Prochlorococcus marinus str. MIT 1013: one gene and its partner. The protein of the gene in region 1 interacts with the protein of each later gene in a pairwise test. Links are inferred from orthologs where the notes say so. Each region holds a gene or a part of one and is shown on either strand. Other genes may lie near its edges.

The links.
Region 2: the proteins of rpe (region 1) and eno interact in binary tests that used the Escherichia coli proteins (3 or more experiments, as listed by UniProt). The link is inferred for Prochlorococcus marinus str. MIT 1013 from one-to-one orthologs.

Annotation. Positions count from the first base shown.
Region 1 is NZ_CP114778.1:173,719-183,783, reverse strand. Bases 10-2,982 are described here. They hold rpe (ribulose-phosphate 3-epimerase), read left to right. Parts: upstream 10-1,106; coding sequence 1,107-1,859; downstream 1,860-2,982. Other genes in these bases: O5633_RS00920 (LptF/LptG family permease), read right to left, coding at 2,862-2,982; ccsB (c-type cytochrome biogenesis protein CcsB), read right to left, coding at 1,877-2,824; glpX (class II fructose-bisphosphatase), read right to left, coding at 10-907. Outside these bases: more of glpX, read right to left, coding at 1-9; more of O5633_RS00920, read right to left, coding at 2,983-4,052; lptB (LPS export ABC transporter ATP-binding protein), read right to left, coding at 4,059-4,784; O5633_RS00910 (hypothetical protein), read right to left, coding at 4,860-6,416; O5633_RS00905 (DUF309 domain-containing protein), read right to left, coding at 6,550-6,930; translational GTPase TypA, read right to left, coding at 6,930-8,732; O5633_RS00895 (M15 family metallopeptidase), read right to left, coding at 8,863-9,573; chlP (geranylgeranyl reductase), read left to right, coding at 9,711-10,065. UniProt on the Escherichia coli protein: Catalyzes the reversible epimerization of D-ribulose 5-phosphate to D-xylulose 5-phosphate.
Region 2 is NZ_CP114778.1:1,715,158-1,725,237, forward strand. Bases 2,577-5,564 are described here. They hold eno (phosphopyruvate hydratase), read left to right. Parts: upstream 2,577-3,413; coding sequence 3,414-4,715; downstream 4,716-5,564. Other genes in these bases: O5633_RS09750 (ATP-dependent Clp protease ATP-binding subunit), read right to left, coding at 2,577-3,226; O5633_RS09760 (ABC1 kinase family protein), read right to left, coding at 4,722-5,564. In the rest of the region: transcription termination/antitermination protein NusG, read right to left, coding at 1-63; preprotein translocase subunit SecE, read right to left, coding at 147-389; more of O5633_RS09750, read right to left, coding at 461-2,576; more of O5633_RS09760, read right to left, coding at 5,565-6,401; O5633_RS09765 (hypothetical protein), read right to left, coding at 6,398-6,709; O5633_RS09770 (NAD(P)/FAD-dependent oxidoreductase), read left to right, coding at 6,979-7,935; O5633_RS09775 (P-II family nitrogen regulator), read right to left, coding at 7,958-8,239; O5633_RS09780 (sodium-dependent bicarbonate transport family permease), read right to left, coding at 8,249-9,244; O5633_RS09785 (SulP family inorganic anion transporter), read right to left, coding at 9,292-10,080. UniProt on the Escherichia coli protein: Catalyzes the reversible conversion of 2-phosphoglycerate (2-PG) into phosphoenolpyruvate (PEP). It is essential for the degradation of carbohydrates via glycolysis.

The DNA of each region.
Region 1 (10,065 bases):
TGATGCAATCTTTTTCAAATTTAACTCCATCAAAAAGTAATCCATCTGTAATTCCACCACCAGCAAAAACAACATTTTCTCCGGAGGCAAGTTCATTTGCTTCATAGATCTTGTCAATATCAGTAATGCCCATTTCATTCAATCTTTTAATATTTCCCTCTTTTGTATAGTCTGCCCATTCTGATGTTTGAGCTATTGCAGGATCATATACAAGTTGTCCCTGAAAATGGCCTCCAAGTGCCCTCATTGCCGCGGCCGAGATAACGCCCTCTGGAGCAGCACCAATACCCATCAAGCAATGTGTTCCAGTCCCCTCAAAGCCACATGCTATTGCAGCTTGAACATCTCCATCTGAAATAGGCTGAATCCTGGCACCAGTGGATCTTATTTCAGACACTAAATTTTTGTGTCTAGCCCGATCCATAACAACAATAGTTAAATCACTTATTGCGATACCAAGGCAATCACTCAAGATTTTTATATTTTCTTTAGGGGTTTTTCTGATATCAACTTTGCCCTTAGCTGCTGGTGGCGCAGCTAATTTATTCATATAAAAATCCGGAGCATTGAACAAGCCACCTCTATCAGATGCAGCTAAGACAGCCATAGAGCCACGCTGGCTGTTAGCACATAAATTCGTACCTTCACAAGGATCTACAGCAAAATCGACTCCAGGTCCTGTTCCTGATCCCACTTCTTCTCCTATATAAAGCATTGGAGCTTCATCTCTTTCTCCTTCACCAATAACGATCCTTCCTTGCATCTGAATCGTTCCCATTCTTTTTCTCATTGCCTCTACGGCAGCGGCATCAGCCTCATCTTTTTGACCCAAACCAGTCAATTGAGCAGAAGCAATTGCAGCTTGCTCAACCACTTCAAGAATTTCTTGGACGAGAGTACGATCCACTTTTTGCAGCTAGGTAAAGAAATTTACGCCTTAAGGCAGATAATATTGTAAGTAATTGAGGGCATTGATAAATGCTCTGAAAAAAGTACTCACAAAAAACTTATTATCTGTTGATAAGCAATAATGACTGTATCAGTGCATGGTCACACTAGAACTTGTGACCATGAATTAATAGAATCTCTGCCAAAAGACAAAAACTATGATCCAATCCATCTCGTCAGCAATTTTTTCTGAACACCGTCCAGTTCAAATAATCCCTTCAGTATTGCCAGCAGACTGGGCAAATATGGGACAATGTGTAAAAGACCTTGAATTAGCAGGTGTAGACAGAATTCAATTTGATGTGATGGATGGGAACTTTGTTCCAAATCTCACATTCGGCCCAGAAATGATTTCCGCATGCCGAAAGTATTGCAAAGTTCCATTTGAAACTCAGTTAATGGTTAGTCAATACAATTGTGAAACCATGCTTGAGGGATATGTAGAAGCAAGTAAGGGTGCAAATGGAGAGCCAGGAGTTGTAATTGCTCATGCAGAAGCTAATGTTCACCTTCATCGAATTCTTGGCAAGATTCGCCAACTAGGAGGGTCTCCCTCCGTAGCCCTTAATCCACATACTCCAATGGATATGGTCAAGGATGTTCTGGATATGGTTGATCACGTACTGGTAATGACAGTCAATCCTGGATTTGGCGGGCAAGCTTATATTCCAACGATGCTAAACAAAATCACTCAATTAAGAAAAATAATTTTAGAAAATGGACACAACGTAGATATAGAAGTTGATGGAGGAATAAAAGCAGATTGGTCATTATCTCAATGTTGCGCTGCAGGGGCAAACTGTTTCATAGCAGGAAGTGGTATGTTCGCTTACCCAACACTTAAAGAAGGTTGTGATGCACTAAGGAAAGTTGCGAATGACGCACAGAATGGAATAATTGTAGAGAAATAGTAAATATTAATTAACTACTAAGCATCAAAGAACCAACCATAACTGTGTAAGCCAACCCCAAGAAGGTTTACCCCTATATAGCAAACAATAATAACAAAAAAGCCTGCTATAGCAACTAATGCAGGCTTTTTACCTTGCCATCCTCTTGTTAGCCTAGTATGCAAATAAACAGCATAAACCAACCAACATATTAAAGCCCAAGTTTCTTTAGGGTCCCAACTCCACCAACTACCCCAAGCTTCATTAGCCCAAACAGCACCGCTAATAAGACCAACTGTAAGCAATAAAAATCCAAGAGTTATTGATCTATAACTTAAAGAATCAAGTTGCTCAGCATTTGTAAATTCCACCGGTTGTATTGAATTTAAGTTCTCAGCTCTTTCCTCAATATATAGCTCAGAACTTTGCCTAAACAACCCAGAGCCAAGGGAGCTATTACGGATATTGAATTGCTTTTTTCCATCAACAAGAAAGACACCAAAAGACAGAATTGAACCTATTAGTAATGCAGCGTAAGAACTCATAATTACACTTACATGCATTACCAACCAACTAGAACGAAGTGCTGGAACTAAAGGTGTAGAAGATTGCAAATTCTCTGGTAAAAAAAAGCTAGCAAAACCTATTGAAAGCAATGAGATAGGAGTCGCAACAGCAGAAACGATTGGAGACCGCCATGCCCTTTCGACAAAAAGTTGAGTCAAGGTACAACCCCAAGTCAAAAAGCAAAGTGACTCATAGAGATTACTAATTGGGAAATGTCCAGATTGCCACCATCTCAGGATCAATTGACTAGTTAGAAAAAGATTGGATATTGCGACTAAAAATCTAGCTTTAGAGGAATCACTTCTACTGGCAACTGACCAAAATGAAATAGGTAATGCAATTAATAAGGAAAGAAAAGCTACAAACCCAAGAGAAACAACAGGGTCAAAAGAAAAATTATTTAACTGAAAATTATCCATTAATAAAAGGAACAAGAGATTATTTAGAAAGACAGGATCATTTGCTTGCCTGTTTTAACAAAAAACTCCCTCCTAACATAGACAAAAAAACAGGGGACCAAGCAGCAAAAAAAGGATTTATTATGCCTTTGACTCCAAGAGAGCTAAAACTAAAACTAAAAATGTAATAGATGAGTATTAAAATAATACTTAATCCGAAACTTTGACTTCTACCTCCTCCTTTTTTTTGCATTACCCCAAAGCTACAACCAATCAAAGCAAAAACCGAACAAGCAATTGGTAAAGTAAATTTTTCTTGAATTCTTACTTTCATTCTTCTTGCTTCTTTAATATTACCGCTACTTAGATATAATTCCATAGCCGTTTTAGCTTCACCAAGATTCATATCATTTGCATCTTTTGGCAATTGTGCAATATTAGTAAGCTCAGTACCTAATGGATATAAAAAGCTCAAGAATTTAGTTCGTGTATTACTTCCATCGGGACTTAGTGTCAAAATATCTCCTTCAAAGAATTCCCAATTCTTTTTTTCACTATTCCAAATTCCCTTTTTGGCCTTAAGCATTTGAGTAAAACCTAATCTTGAGAAATCAATTACTGTGACATCCAACATCTGTCCATCAATAAATTTCCAAGCATAAAAAAGATGTGTAACTCCTGTTTTTTTATAGCTTGAATATGGATCTAAAATTTCTCCTTTCTTAGAAAAGATAATATCTTCTCCCTGTTCATTTGTAAAAGATTTACCTAAAGAATTAGCTAAGATAATTTCAGCATTTTTATTTGTACTTGGAACAATATTATTATTAAAAATGAAAGTCATATACGACATAAATATTGACAAAATTAATCCTGGTAAAATAATTCTATAAATTGATATACCAATACTTTTTAATGCCTTAATTTCACTATTATCATTAAGACTTCCGTAAGCCAACAAAGTCGAAAGTAACATTGCCATAGGGAAAGAAATAACTATAAAACTAGGTAGCTTTAACAATAGAATCTGAATAGCTATAGAAAAAGGAAGTCCAATCTCAACTATTTTCCTTATCAGATCAAAAACAACTCCTACCGAAAGAGAAACGACAGTAAAAGCAGCTATTGAAAAAAATAAAGGTGGCAATAATTCAAAAAGTATCCATCTATCTAACAATGGAATTATTTTCCATACCCTTTCTACTAATTTTTGAACACTAGATAATAATAATAATAGGTTATTAAACATAACTAATTAATCAAATGAATTACCAAGATAACTCTCTTTAACAACTTCATTTCTTGTAAGTTGATCTGTAGATCCATTGGCGAGGATTTCACCTTGATTAAGAATATAAGAGCGTTCAGTTATAGCTAATGTTGCTCTTACATTGTGATCAGTAATTAATATACCTATATTCTTATTTTTTAGTTTCCTAATTAAATTCTGTAGATCATTAATAGCTATAGGGTCAACTCCTGCAAAAGGCTCGTCTAAAAGTAAAAACTTAGGACCTAAACGTCCCACAGCTAAAGCTCTAGCTACCTCACATCTCCGTCTTTCCCCACCGGAAAGTTGATAACCAAAACGATCAAGGAAGGAGACCAAATTAAATTCCTCAATCAATTCTTCACGTTTTTTTCTAAATAAAGAAATTGATAAGTTAGCTTGAGAAAGCGCAATATCCAAATTCTCAATAACTGTAAGATTTCTAAAGACACTTGGTTCTTGAGGTAAATATCCTATTCCTAATTGAACTCTTTTTGTCATCGAAAAACTTTTTATGCTATTTCCCTCCAAGTAGATATTGCCTTTGTTTGGCTTGATCAAGCCCACGATCATATTAAAAGTACTAGTTTTACCCGCACCATTTGGTCCCAAAAGACCCACAACCTCACCAGGTTTAACATTTAAATTAACGTTTTTTACAATAGCTTTATTGGATATGGTTAAGTCCAAACTCTCAATAACTAGAGTCATTTCAATAGAACCTATAAGGGGGAAGCTTATGCATAAGAATTATCTGATAATAAACTATACCTCTTATATATAAGGTTAATCAGCAATCCTCTCAACCCAATATAAGTAAAACATCTCTGAATCATGAAAGGAGTTCTCAAATTTTGAATCAGCAATTAGTCTAAATTTTTCAAAGTAAAGAGATTCACCTGGTTCCAAATTCTTAATAGATGATCGATTACTTAAAAGTAGTAATAATTTATTTACTTTAGGAAATTTATCTAAATAAACTTGGACTTCATCAAGTGTTTTAGTTCTGTCTAATATAAGCCGATTAGCCCACTGTGCATAACTTCCAAATCCATCCAATTCAGGCAAGTAGAATTCTCTATCTAGATATCCAGATACTGTCGCCACTTCAACATCTCTAGTCGCAAATATTGGAAAGTCCTCCCATCCTTTAGACTTAATATATTGAGCAGTTTCCTTCCCACTAGAATACGGTACCCGAAAATCATTAATGACCATATGAATCCCAACAACGAAATGTATAGTTAAACAAATGGTAAGTAATCTAGGGAAATGAAATAAATTACCTTTAGTGAATAAATTTTGTTGATTAGAAAACGTAAGTTGTTGATTTTGATTAGATAGTGATAACCATAATGAAGAGATAATCAATAGAAAATAATATCCATAATGTCTTGAACCATCACCCAAAAATAAAAAATAATTGAAAAGAAATAAAAATATAAGACCGCTAAAGAAATAAGTTAATGCTGGACGATAAAATTTAATAAATGTGATTGTACTGACTAGCAAAATCAAAGTAATTAAGGCACATAAAACTAAATCAAAAAATCTACTTGAATCAGGAATAATAAGCATATATCCTCCAAAAATCTGTCCTATAACTCTAAAGAAGTGACGAATATCTATAAAAGAAGAAAGTAACTTAACTGAATCTCTTACTTGAAGAAGACTAAAAGCTGCAAAACACAATAGTGTGGAGGAAATAGCGATACTAGATGTTAAATCAAGAATCCAATATTTATTTCTTTTATAATTTTTTCTTTGATTAGGGTTAAAAAACCAATCCAATAATAGAGTCATTCCAATTGCGAATGCTAATGACCAGGACAAAGCTTGTGTATTAGCCAAAAGGCCAATACATAAAGAAAATGGTATGTAGGTTTTTTCTTTTAAATTATAAATAGAGCAAAAAATAAATATAATTAATTCTGAAATAACATAATGTCTAGAAACAAAGAAATATTCCCAAAAAGGAAAATATCCAAAAGTAAATAAGGCTTTAGTAGTTACGCTAAATGGACTAAATCTCCAAAAAATTAAAATCGCAGAACTACCTAAAAACCAATGCATAAGTTGCATACTTATGGGTGTGCCAGTAATATTCTTTGAGAAATAAATTAACAATGACCAGAGGACAGGATGTCCAGATGGTGCGTTATTTTTCCATAAATCTATTAAGTTATCACTTTGCCAAGCCACCAGCCATCCTTGCATCTCGTCTCTCCAAAGAGCATGATTAAATGCACCAAATAAACCTATAATTATAAATAAAACAGGAAAAAATATCTGATAAAAACGCTGATCTGGTAATTGTATTTGATTGATTCTCTTAAATTCCATTTTTATTTATGCAGAATGTCGATCTATATAATTTGGATTAATCCAAATTGAAGCAAAGCAACAGCATAACAAGAAAAATAATATAAAATCATCTCTATTTAACAGCAATACTATAAAAGGTTTAACAAAGTTTTCAAAGCAAACTGAGAACAGGCAAGCTGCAACCAGCTAGGTCCCTACCAATTTGTAGGATTTCCAATCTCCTTGAAACGCAATTAGAAAGTCCTTCAATATCTAATCCAAAATTAGTTAAGTGAAATCTTTTTAATCTACCCAATGCTTCTCCGTAAAGTATCGTCGCCCCATTTAAATTACAATTTTCTAGATGAACTTGTGCAACAGCCACTTGCAATATGCCCTGTATTAACTGCCTTTCAGGCTCTCCAGTCTCATGCCATATCTCTTCAAAAACATCATGAGATTTGTACCACTGACAAGAATTAAATAATTTCATTCCTAGTTCAAAACGAGAATCATTAATAAATAAATCATCTTGTTTATCTATAAGAGTCATCATTTTTTCAAGTTTTTCTTTGCATTAATTTTCCTAAGCCTTATAGATTCAGGAGTAACTTCCAACATCTCCCCTGGTCCAATGTATTCAAGAGCTCTTTCTAATGTCATTTCAATTGGGGATTGCAATTGATCTAACTCATCTGCACCAGCTGATCGCATGTTGGTAAGTTGTTTAGCCTTGCAAATATTTAATTCAAGATCTTGTGGTCGATTATTCTCTCCAATAATCATTCCTTTATAAACTTTGGCTCCAGGAGTAATAAAAAATTGTCCTCGGTCTTCAGCATTTTTTAAGGAATAGAAGGTAGCCACACCCTCTTCAAATGAAATAAGGACTCCATTTCTCCTTTGTTCAAAATCTCCCACTGATGGCCTGTATTCAAAAAACGAATGACTCATAATCCCTTCACCTCTTGTTGCACGAATAAACTCACCCCTAAATCCAATTAAGCCTCTTGATGGGATAACAAATTCAAGCTGAGTTCGATGATCAGTTCCCGTTTCCATATTTTGCATTTCACCTTTTCTTACCCCAAGGCTTTCAATACACGCGCCAATAGAAGCTTCAGGGACATCAAGGACTAGGGTCTCAACCGGCTCGCATTTGATTTCATCAATAGTCCTAAAAATGACTTGTGGTTGAGAAACTTGAAATTCATACCCCTCTCTTCGCATTGTCTCTATAAGAATTCCTAGATGAAGCTCTCCTCTTCCGCTAACAGAAAAACGATCAGGAGAATCTGTATCCTCGACTCTTAATGCAACATTCGTAAGAAGTTCTTTATTTAAACGATCCTTCAACTGCCGACTAGTTACAAACTTTCCCTCTTTTCCTGCAAATGGAGAATCATTTACAACAAAAGTCATTTGCAATGTTGGCTCATCTACCTTTATTAGAGGTAAAGGCTTCGGTTCATCAGGACAGGCGACGGTTTCTCCAATAGAAACATCTTCAAATCCAGCCAAGGCAACGATATCTCCAGCATTTGCTTCATCTATTTCGATTCTTTTTAATCCCTTAAATCCTAATAGTTTATTAATCCTTCCTTTTTTCAAGCTTCCATCTTCCTTTATCAAACAAGTCCTTTGGCCATTTTTAATCACTCCATTATGTACTCTTCCAATAATTATCGTTCCTAAAAAATCTGAATAATCAAGAGTGGTGACTTGTAATTGTAAAGGCTTATTCTGATCGCCTACCGGAGGAGGAACTTGCCTAATAATTGCTTCAAATAAAGGTTTCATATTATCACTTTCACTTTTGACATCAGTCTTTGCAAAACCACCTAATCCACTCCCAAATAAATAAGGAAAATCACATTGATCATCATCAGCCCCTAGTTCCAAAAACAGATCTAAAACTTTGTCTACCGCGGTTTCAGGTTCTACTCTTGCACGATCAATTTTATTCACAAAGACAATAGGTCTTAAACCCTGCTCTAAAGCTTTTTTTAGAACGAATCGAGTTTGTGGCATTGGTCCCTCGTTGGCATCAACAACAAGAAGACAGCCATCTACCATACCCAAAACCCTCTCGACTTCCCCTCCAAAATCAGCGTGACCTGGAGTGTCAACAATGTTTATACGGGTATCGTTATATGTAACAGCTGTGTTTTTAGAAAGAATTGTTATGCCTCTTTCACGTTCCAAATCATTTGAGTCCATCGCACAAGTTGGAACTTCCTCGTTATCTCGAAAAGTCCCGGATTGATTTAAAAGTGCATCAACCAAAGTTGTCTTACCATGATCAACGTGAGCGATTATTGCGATATTCCTTATGGCCTGTATATCAAAACTCATAATTTAAAAAAATTAAATTTCTTTGGTTAATAGAAACTTAAAGAATATCTCACCATGACTTCCTTTAGCTGTTTTAAATGCCAATTAACATATCGAATAAAAAAATGGAAATAAAAAAATTAAGTCAAACTTATTTGAATTTTATAACTTTATTGGCAGCTTCAAATTTCCTTAAAGCATTAACAGTCCCTTCAAATCTCCAATGCCAAGGCTCATAAGTTACTCCTTGTTTGTTATTGGGTGGAAATGAAAGAACGAAATGATATTTAGGAGCAAACCTCTTCATCCATTTAAAAGCAGGCGTTTGTTCAAATTCAACCTCAAAATGAGTCTCGGGATAATTCCCATCACCTACATCGATTGCATATCCTGTGCTGTGTTCAGAATAGCCTGGAGGAGCTGAAACCATAGATCGCTCAACAGCAGTTTGATTTCTAATAGATTTATTTTCATAAAAAATATCTCTTTGCAAATCAATTGATCTATAACCACTTAATAGTTGTAAAGAAATCCCTCTTTGGGCCGCCATAAATTGCATTTCCTTAAAATTTTCATAAATTTCCTTATGAATATAAATACCTGGAGAGAAAAGAATTAACTCATTTTTTGAAGCCTCAGGGTAAGGGAGATGGCCTAACAAACTTTTATTTTGATTTGTCTCAGTGGAGTTAATCGAATCATCTAAAGATTCTGTTTGGCGTAATAATGATTTATCAGCTAAAAACGTTAAAGATATACCAAGGCCAACGAATAGAAGTCCTAAACGCAAAAAAGATTTAGTGGTAAGGGTTTTGATGGTTCTAATCCTTTTGGCCAGCGGGATGTCATCTTGGTAATTCATACGATCTGCTTATGGTCAAAACAATTGAAATTCACAAAAATGATGTTTCGATAGTAACGAGTATCTCCAATCTTTATACTTTCTATCAGAGAAGGATGTAAGTTTTATATATAGAGAACTAAATTTTTCATCCAAAGATGTTAAGAGTTGCTGTTATTGGTGGTGGTCCAAGTGGATCATGCGCCGCAGAAATTTTGGCTAAAGCGGGAATTAAAACTTGGATTTTCGAGAGAAAGCTTGATAATGCAAAACCTTGTGGAGGAGCTATTCCATTGTGTATGGTTTCTGAATTTGATCTTCCTGAATCAATTATTGATAGGAAAGTCAGGAATATGAAAATGATATCTCCATCCAATAGAGAAGTAGATATTATTTTGGATGATATTTATCCAGGAAGCGACAAAGAATATATAGGCATGTTGAGGCGCGAAGTAATGGATTCATTTATGAGAAATCGTGCCGCAGAACTTGGCGCAACATTAGTAAATGGAT
Region 2 (10,080 bases), 1.5 Mb from region 1 along the record:
TGTTTGAATTTTCTGGTTTGAAAAATATGATTGATCATCCTGTAGAGCTTCTGATCTATCAATTATTTTTGATTCTTTAGGAGGGGTGGTTTCAATTTCTGACACTGGAAAAAATTGTAAGTGGTTTAAAAATTTGGTTAGTTAATTCAGCGAAATATCTGAGTAGAAGCCCATCCATAAAAACGGCTGACAGCAGCTATTGATACTGCTGATAAAGTGACCATTAAAATCACAGCAATAGATTCGCTGAAAAGTTGTTGGCGTGATGGCCATACAACGAGTTTCATTTCATCAATTGTAGAGGATAAAAAACTTTTTTTTAAGGCTGTCTTTTCCTTTTTTGTAGGAATTACCTTTTCTTGATCCTCATTAGAGGTTGGACTTGTCACTTTAGGAAGATTAAAAGGGTGTTACCTTTTAAAACAATGGCTATAAACCTACACTAACTTATTTTGATCGATTAGTTATCTATAAAAAAAAGAAGTTTTTTAGACTCATCATCTTTAGTAGCAACCCTTATTGATTTTGCATCTTCAAAAGCCTCTTCTAAAAGTTTAGTTGCCAGAGGGTTCTCTAATCTTCTTCTAATCACTCTTCTAAGCGGTCTAGCCCCGTATTCAGGTTCATAGCCTTCATCAGCAAGAAATTTTATTGTGTTTTCGTCAACATAAATGTCTAAACCTTGGTGTTTCAGAAGCTTTTGTAATTCATCAAGTTGAAGGCGTACTATTTGTTCTAAACTTTCTGGCTTGAGTGGACTAAATCTTATTACCTCATCAATACGATTCAAAAACTCTGGTCGAAAATATTTTGTAAGAGCTTCGTTAATTTGTTGATCTAATTCTTGTGCAAGAATATTTTTATTTGAATTTTCACTTTGTACTTGAAGTGAATTCTTTAATATTGCTTTGCTAGCAAGATTACTAGTCATAACAATAACTGTATTTCGAAAATCTACTGTCCGACCTTGTGAATCAGTGAGTCTTCCATCATCTAATACCTGCAAAAGGATGTTAAATACTTCTGGATGAGCTTTCTCAATCTCATCAAGTAGCAAAACTGCATAAGGTCTCTTTCTAACTGCCTCTGTCAATTGTCCGCCTTCTTCGTAGCCTATGTATCCAGGAGGTGCACCTAAGAGTCTTGAAACTGCATTTCTTTCCATATATTCACTCATGTCTAGTCTCAATAAAGCGTCCTCCTCATCGAATAAAGAATTTGCTAATGATTTGGCAAGTTCTGTTTTTCCAACACCTGTAGGACCCAAAAAAAGAAAGGATCCTATCGGCCTTCTTATATCCTGCATCCCAGCTCTTGCTCTACGAATAGCAGCTGCGACTGCTTGAACAGCATTTGATTGGCCAACAACTTTTTTCTCTAAGTCTTTTTCTAAATTTAAAAGTTTTTGTCTTTCACCTGATAAAACTTTTCTAACAGGAATACCTGTCCATCTTGAGACAACATCGGCTATGTCTTCTGGATCAACTTGGTCTGTTAATAAGGAATTACCATACTCGTTATCCTTTTGCATAGAAATTTCTATTTCTTTTATCCTTTCTTGGACTTGATAAAGTTGTTCATATTTGAGTATTTCGCCTTCTTCAAAATCCCCTGAGATTTCAGCATCTCGTATTAAATTGTTTAACTCTTCAACTCTTGTCTTTAGATCATCTAATTCAGCTGATTTATCAAGCTGATCTTGCCATTTTTTCTTGATCTGAACTAGCTCAACTACTAGCAATTCTTTTTCTGCTTCAAGATTATTAATAGTTTCTAGTGTGGTCTGTTTGTTTGCGTTTCGGATTGACGATTCTAAATGATTAATCTGAGACTCTTTCTTTTCGATGATTTTTGGCTTTGATGAAGATTCAATTTTTACTTGAGCTGCAGCCTCATCAATAAGGTCGATAGCTTTATCAGGTAGGCATCTGTCGCTGATATATCTATCAGCTAAGCGATTTGCTGTGATAAGTGATTCATAAGTGATAATAACTCCATGATGAAATTCGTAATTTTCTTTCAGCCCTTTTAAAATTTCTAGACTTAAATCTAAACTGGGCTCTTTGATTAATACTTGTTGAAAACGTCTATCTAATGCAAGATCTTTTTCAATCGTACGTCTATAATTCTCAGGCGTTGTTGCTCCAATACAACGTAAGTCTCCACTAGCTAATAATGGTTTTAATAGACTACCAGCATCAGTGTTTGACCTGTCTTTACTAACGATTGTGTGTAATTCGTCAATGAATAATATTACTCCTTTGTCGTTATTGCTGATTTCACTTAATAAGGATCTAAAGCGCTCTTCAAATTGCCCTCGGAATTTAGTTCCAGCTATTAATGCACCAATATCAAGTGAAATTAATCTTAAGCCTTGCAGAGTTCCAGGAACTTCGTTATCTATAATTTTTTGAGCTAATAATTCTGCGACTGCTGTTTTCCCAACACCTGGCGCACCAATTAGTACTGGATTATTTTTGCCCCTTCGAGATAAAACTTTTGTAATTGCTTTTATTTCAGATTCTCTACCAATCACAGGGTCTAATTTCCCATTTTCAGCTTCTGTTGTCAGGTCTTTGCAGTATAAATCTAATGCACTCGGAGTTTGATTAAGTTTTAAAGGTTCTTGTTTTGATGTGAGCTCTTCTTTAGTGATAGGAGTAAGTGGCTCGGGGTCAGAATTCTTTGAAGTGTTTTTGGTTGATACAGAGGACCTTGAATTTTTGTGTGGTCTATCTTCTCTTTGAGGAGTTGTAATTCTTTTTGATTGTTTAAATGATTTAGGTGCTGGTAGCCGTCTTAATTCAGCTTCAAGAATTTCACTAGGGAGACCTGCTTGATAAAAAAGATCTACTCCTAATCGATTGTCTCTGCCAATTGCGATAAGGATGTGAGAAATCTCTATTTGATTAGATCCCCATCGAGAGCGGAAATCATCAGCTGTTTCAAGAAGAATTTCTAGATCTTCTCCAATAAATAAGTCTGATTGGTTGTTGATTGGAAGTTCAGCGATAAAGTTTTCTAAAATTTCATTTATTTCTTCATGGTTTACAGGTAAGGATTTTGTATATTTCTGAAATTTTTTATTTCTAAAAAGTACTTGAATAATATGTTCAACATCTAAATTCTGATGTCGCCATCTTCTTGCTGTTTGTTCAGCTATTAGTAAAAGACTCCAAGCTTCATCGCTAAAAGAATCGGGTTCTGTAGTTAGACTTCCATTCATTTTCGATTAATTTTGATTCAAAGTGATCATTTGCCTTCTGAATTTTGATTGAGACCTTTTTATCGATACGTGTATTCCTTGTTAAGACGAATTTGATTGATTAGGTCTTGGAAAGCAAGCTAGATTAGCAATTCAGGAACATATGGGAATAATGTAGTTCATAAGATCTAAAAATCATCTTAAATTCGTGGCTGACTCTCTAGAACTAGTAATTGATACCATTATGGCCCGAGAAGTATTGGATTCTCGAGGGAATCCAACCGTAGAGGCTGAAGTCCTTTTGGAAGGAGGCGCTATTGGACGTTCGATTGTTCCAAGTGGCGCAAGTACTGGAGCCCATGAGGCTCATGAATTAAGAGATGGTGGGAAACGTTATTTGGGTAAAGGAGTTATCAAGGCTGTTGGTCATATAGAAGAAACTATTGCTCCTGCTCTATGTGGCCTTTCTGCTTTAGATCAAGCCACAGTTGATTCGGTAATGAAACAACTCGATGATACAAACAACAAATCAAATCTTGGTGCAAATTCAATTCTTGCTGTCAGCATGGCCACAGCAAGAGCAGCGGCTAATGGATTGGGTTTACCTTTGTACAGGTATTTAGGTGGACCAATGTCATCTCTATTGCCAGTGCCATTAATGAACGTCATTAATGGAGGAGAACATGCTGCAAATAATTTAGATTTTCAGGAATTTATGTTGGTTCCTCATGGCGCTGAAAGCTTCAGAGAAGCATTAAGAATGGGAGCTGAGGTTTTTCATACGCTCAAAGATTTATTGAGTCAGAAAGGTTTATCAACTGCTGTTGGTGATGAAGGAGGATTTGCTCCAAATCTTGAAAGCAATAAAGCAGCAGGTGAACTTTTAATGCGAGCAATTGAAAAGGCTGGATTTAAACCAGGGGAGCAAATCTCCTTAGCTTTGGATGTTGCAAGTACGGAGTTTTACAAGGAGGGTCAATATTTTTATGGTGGGAATTCCTATTCCAGCGAGCAAATGGTTGAGGAATTGGCTGAGTTAGTTAATTCATTCCCAATCATTTCTATTGAAGATGGATTGGCTGAAGATGATTGGGATGGTTGGAGCTTGCTTACGAAAAAACTTGGCAAAAGTGTGCAATTGGTTGGAGATGATTTATTTGTCACCAACACACTGCGTTTACAAAGAGGTATTGATGAGAATATTGCAAATTCAATATTAATAAAGGTTAATCAAATAGGTTCTCTGACTGAAACACTTGAAGCTATAGAGCTTGCCTCAAGATCAAGTTATACAACTGTCATAAGTCATAGAAGCGGAGAAACCGAAGATACAACTATTGCTGATTTATCAGTAGCAACTAAATCTGGTCAAATTAAAACAGGCTCATTGAGTCGGAGTGAAAGAGTTGCGAAATATAATCAATTACTTCGTATTGAGGATGAGTTAGGTAGTCAAGCAACATATGCTGGTCTTGTCGGATTGGGACCAAGAGGAAGCTTTCAGGGTTGATTTTGATTATTTAATGCCTTTTCTTGTTTGAAAATTATCTAAACGACTTTCGCTTCTCATTTTAAACTTTAATTTAATCCAGCTGATAGCCAATGGGAATCCAACAATAACTGGTATCAGAAATAAAAAAGGCCTATTAGTTGAAGCTAGTAAAGCTGAGGATATTGCGAGTGAGCCGAGAAGAACAGAATTACCTAATGATTGTTGAGCATTAATCATTCTTCTTAGTTGTCTGTCTGATTCACCCATTCGCACTTGAAGTTGCAAGTCGCCTTGCTCAAGTTTTTCTAAATTTTCATCCAAGCGTTTTGGCAACCCAACAGCTTTACTACCTATTTCAGTAACTTGTCTTCCTAGTTCATTTAATAAGTCATTAGAGTCTGGGTTTTTGGTAGTCATTAGAGGGAGAAGAAAGGGTTTTGCTATCGCTATTAAGTTGAATTCTGGGTCTAAATATCTTCCAACTCCTTCAAAAGTTGATAATGCTCTAAAAACAAAAATCAACTCTATTGGTATTCTAAAGGGTTTCCCATAAGCAAGTTCAGATATATCCCCAGAGAGCTTTTCTATGATTTGAGAATTAAATGGAGGAGTGAGGGCTTCGTTTAACATTATTCTTATTAATCTTCTAACTGGACCTATTTCCACATCTTTCTCTATTAATCCAGCGATTTGAAGTTCTTTAACTAGTCCACTAACATCTCTAAGCGCTGCGGCTTTGATCATTGAATTTAGCCTACTTCTAATACGCTCAGAGACAAAACCCATCATCCCAAAATCATAGTAAATAAGAGAACCATCCTTAGAAACAGCGAGATTGCCGGGATGAGGATCAGCATGGAAAAAACCGTAATCAACCAATTGTTTTAAATAACTTGTAGCTCCCATCTTTGCGATTAAAGAAGTATCAATATCATTACTTTTTAGAGATTTAATATCATTTATTTTGATTCCTGGTAGATACTCCAAACATAAAACTTTACAGGTGCTTAAATCCCAAAATACACTTGGGATTAAAATATTTGAGTCATCTATAAATTGTTGTTTAAATCTTGCAGCATATTGAGCTTCTATTCGAAAATCTAGCTCTCTGAGTAATACTCTTCTAGACTCCTTGGCGATACCTACCCAGTCATTACCTCGACTTAAAGACTTTATTCTTTGGACTACTTTTGCAACTTGATTCATTACATCTAAGTCAAGCCTGAAAAACTTTTCTATGTCTGGTCTTTGAACTTTAAAAATAACATTTTCTTCATTAATTAATCTAGCTTTATGAACTTGAGCAAGCGATGCTGAGCCAATTGGAATTTCATCAATACTTATAATTTTTTTATATGAATTTCCAAGTTGTATGGTTAATATTTCTTGAACTTTTTCAAACGCAAAAGGTGGAACTCTATCTTGTAGAGAGGTAAGCTCATTTACCCATGCAGATGGTATAACATCAGCTCTTGCAGATAAAAGTTGGCCTAATTTTATGAATGCTGATCCAAGATTAACTAGTTCTTCTGTAATCCATTTTGCCCTTAAAGTATTTCTTTTTTCTCTTCTCTTAGCGGTATATCCTTTTAAATAAGTCCATTTTTTAGAATCAAACCATAAATAAAAAAGTAAACCTAATAATATTGTCCAAATCCTAAGGGCTCTACAAAATCTTTGAAGTTGACTAGCTAAAAATATCAATTTTTCCCCTCAATATCTTTATTGATTTCGATAACCTTTGATCTGAGATTATCTATTTGGATTTGAATTAAATCTTCTTTACTTAATTGTTCCTTAGAACTTTTTTCTTTTGATGCATTAGTCTTTTTTTCTATTCTTTCAGATTCTTCAATAACCTCTGCTTTAAAGCTAGACCATTCATTTTGGAGCTTTTGAGGAAATTCTTCAGCAATTTCTGTGAATTCTTGCGCAGAATTGATCACTTTCTCAGTTATCCGTGCTGCTATTCTGTTCATGGCAGCTTTTAGCAGTACTTCTGAATCGCTCAATGATTTAATTAATCAGCTTTCACTTTAGAAGATATAAGGTTTTTTGTGTCTTCGGATTGAAACTATGTATGTGCAGATTTGCTCTTAATCAATCGAATCTATTTAGAAGATTGTTTGTTATCGCCTAAGTTAGTTAATTTTCATTAGAGTTAAAGAATACAAACGTTTGATTTGATTTGGGTTGAAAGTTTAATCTATTAACCCTAGTGATTTCAACCCATTCCTCTCTCTTCTTGAAAGAGAGCAAAACCTACTAAGAGAATTTTCCATTGGAAACCATTGAAACCGATGTTGTCATAGTTGGAGGTGGACCTGCTGGTTGCAGTTGTGCGCTTTACACCTCCAGAGCAGATTTAAGAACAGTAATTCTCGATAAGAACCCTGACGTAGGCGCGCTAGCAATAACACATCAAATTGCCAATTACCCAGGTGTCTCGAGTGAAATGAGTGGAGAGGCTTTGCTAAAACTTATGAGAGATCAGGCCACTCAGTATGGGGCTGATTATCGCAGAGCCCAAGTTTTTGGAATTGATTCCAGTGGTGACTGGAAAACTATTTATACCCCAGAGGGAACTTTTAGGTCAAAAGCACTAGTCGTTGCAAGTGGTGCAATGGGAAGGCCAGCATCATTTAAAGGTGAGGCAGAATTTTTGGGTAGAGGAGTTAGCTATTGTGCGACTTGTGATGGAGCGTTTTATAGAGATCGTGAAGTCGCTGTTGTTGGTATTAATAAAGAGGCAATCGAAGAAGCAAATGTTCTTACAAAATTTGCCTCTAAAGTTCATTGGATAACATCCAATGATCCAAAATCAGATGATCATCATGCGCAAGATCTTTTGTTGAAACCAAATGTCAACCATTGGAGTAAGACGAGGTTAATGCAGATTGAAGGTAATGATTCGGGGGTAACAGGTATTAAGGTTAAGAATCGTTCCATTGATACGCATCAAGATATTGCTCTTGAAGGTGTTTTTGTTTATATGAGTGGTTCTAAGCCTATTACCGACTTTCTAGGTGAACAGGTCGCTTTTAAAGAAGATGGCGGAGTTTTGGTGGATGACTTTATGTCGACAACAGTCGAAGGAGTTTGGGCGATTGGCGACATCAGAAATACTCCATTTAAACAAGCTGTTGTTGCAGCATCGGATGGATGTATAGCTGCTATGGCAATAGATAGATATTTGAATAGTCGTAAATCAATTCGTGTCGATTGGGTTCATGCTTAGATCACTTAATCAATAAGTGTTTTTAAAGAGGAGTTGCTTCAGAAACATATGCAACACCTCCATAGTAATTAAGAACAGTTTTTATATTTTCTCGTATCTTGTCGATTATCTCTTGCTCACAAAAAATAATTACGTGTGCATTAGATCCAAATCCAGTGAATTCCATGTCTTCTGTGACAATTCTTTCTGGACCTCTTCCTGTGGCATGTTTCATGACCGTATAGCCAGGAACTTCAGCTTCCTCTAATGCTGAGAGAACATCATCTAGTTCTCTCTCACTAAAAATCAAGTCAAGTCTTTTCATGAAATTAAGTTACCCAATTGATGGAATCATTGTGTTTACTAAGCCCATATATACTGGTATACCTATGATTATGTTAAAGGGAAAAGTTAACCCAAGAGTGGTTGAAATGTAATAACTAGGTCGAGCTTCAGGAACAGTCATTCTCATGGCTGTTGGAACAGCTAAGTAAGATGCGCTAGCACATAGAACTACAAATAAAAGGGCATTGCCTGGATCTAAATTTAAAAATCTAGCTACTACTGAACCAAGTATTGCATTCACTATTGGCATGAATATTGAAAACATAACGAGAAAGGCACCAGTCTTATTTAGACGAGCGAGACGTTGAGCAGCCACAATTCCCATGTCAAGAAGGAAAAAACATTCTGCGCCGTAGAACAATTCACCTGTGAAAGGTTCCATTTTTTTAATGTCAGATGGATCAATAGCTGATGTTAAAAAACCTATTAGAAGGCTTCCGAGTAATAAATAGACAGAACCATTTAACATCGACTCATGCAGAATTGATCCCCATTTCATTTTCCTTTTTATGGGCCTATCTTTGGAAGCTCCAAATTTGACTAATAGAAGGCCAATTATTATTGCTGGAGATTCCATTAGTGCTAAAGCTGCAACCATGAATCCATCAAAAGGTATATTTTGACTTTCTAGAAAGCTTTCAGCAGTTATAAATGTCACTGCACTTATTGATCCATATGCTGCTGATATTGCTGCTGCATTAAAAACATCGAATTTCAACCTAAGTACTAAAAAGCAAATAAGTGGTATCAATAATGACATGAATATTGCTGCTATCACAGTTGGTAGAACTGGATAACCAAAGCCACTTTTTTGAAGCTCAATTCCGCCTCTGAAGCCTATTGCAAGTAAAAGATATAAAGAAAATAATTTTGGTAGCGGAGCTGGAATCTCAAAATCAGATTTTAATGCGTATGCAATTGCACCCAAAAAGAAAAAAAGTATTGGTGGACTTAAAGCATTTTGGATGAAAAGGTTTTGTCCCATTTCTTGTTAGTTCTTAAAAGCTATCAGTCATATAAGGATATTGATTGTCAACCATTTAGGCTGTCAATTGCAGCTGTGAGTGCTTCTTTTCTTGTACCAATTACATCAACTCCAAATTTAGCAAGTCTGTCTTTTACTCTTCCTGTTGCACCAGCAACATATGCTTTCCTTGAGTTGTTTATCGCTTCCTGAACCATATCTTCTATTGCGAGAGTTGCAGTAACTCCGAGCCTGGGAACATCAGTTATATCAAGAATAAGAACTTTATAATTTCTTACAAGCATCATTCTTTCAGTAATTCCTTTTGCTGCTCCAAAACTAAGTGGCCCTTTTAATCTGAATAGCATTACTTCTCCAGCACAACGATCTAAAAGTGCTTTTTCATCTGAGGGGAGTTGTGCATTTGCTGCATTGCTATTCGATGATGAATCAAATGGGTTGTCAGCTTCCATTCCCTCTAATTGAGTCTCTGTAATGGAATCGATTGTGAGCATATTTGCTATAAATACACCAACTAGTACAGCCCAAATCAAGTCCCAGAAAACTGTCATTAAAAGGACTCCATACATCACACTTGCGGTTTTAAGCGAAAGTCTATGAGCTCTTAATAAAAATCCCCAATCAATAATGCCTAAGCCAACTTTTATTAAAATTCCTGCAAGAAGAGCTGTAGGAATCTGAGCGGCTAGAGGACCAGCACCAACTAGAACGAATAGCAATACAATCGAATGAACCATCCCTGAAATTGGGGTGGAACCTCCAGATTTGACATTTATTACTGTTCGCATAGTTGCCCCAGCTCCAGGCAAACCTGTAAAAATACCAGCTACTGCATT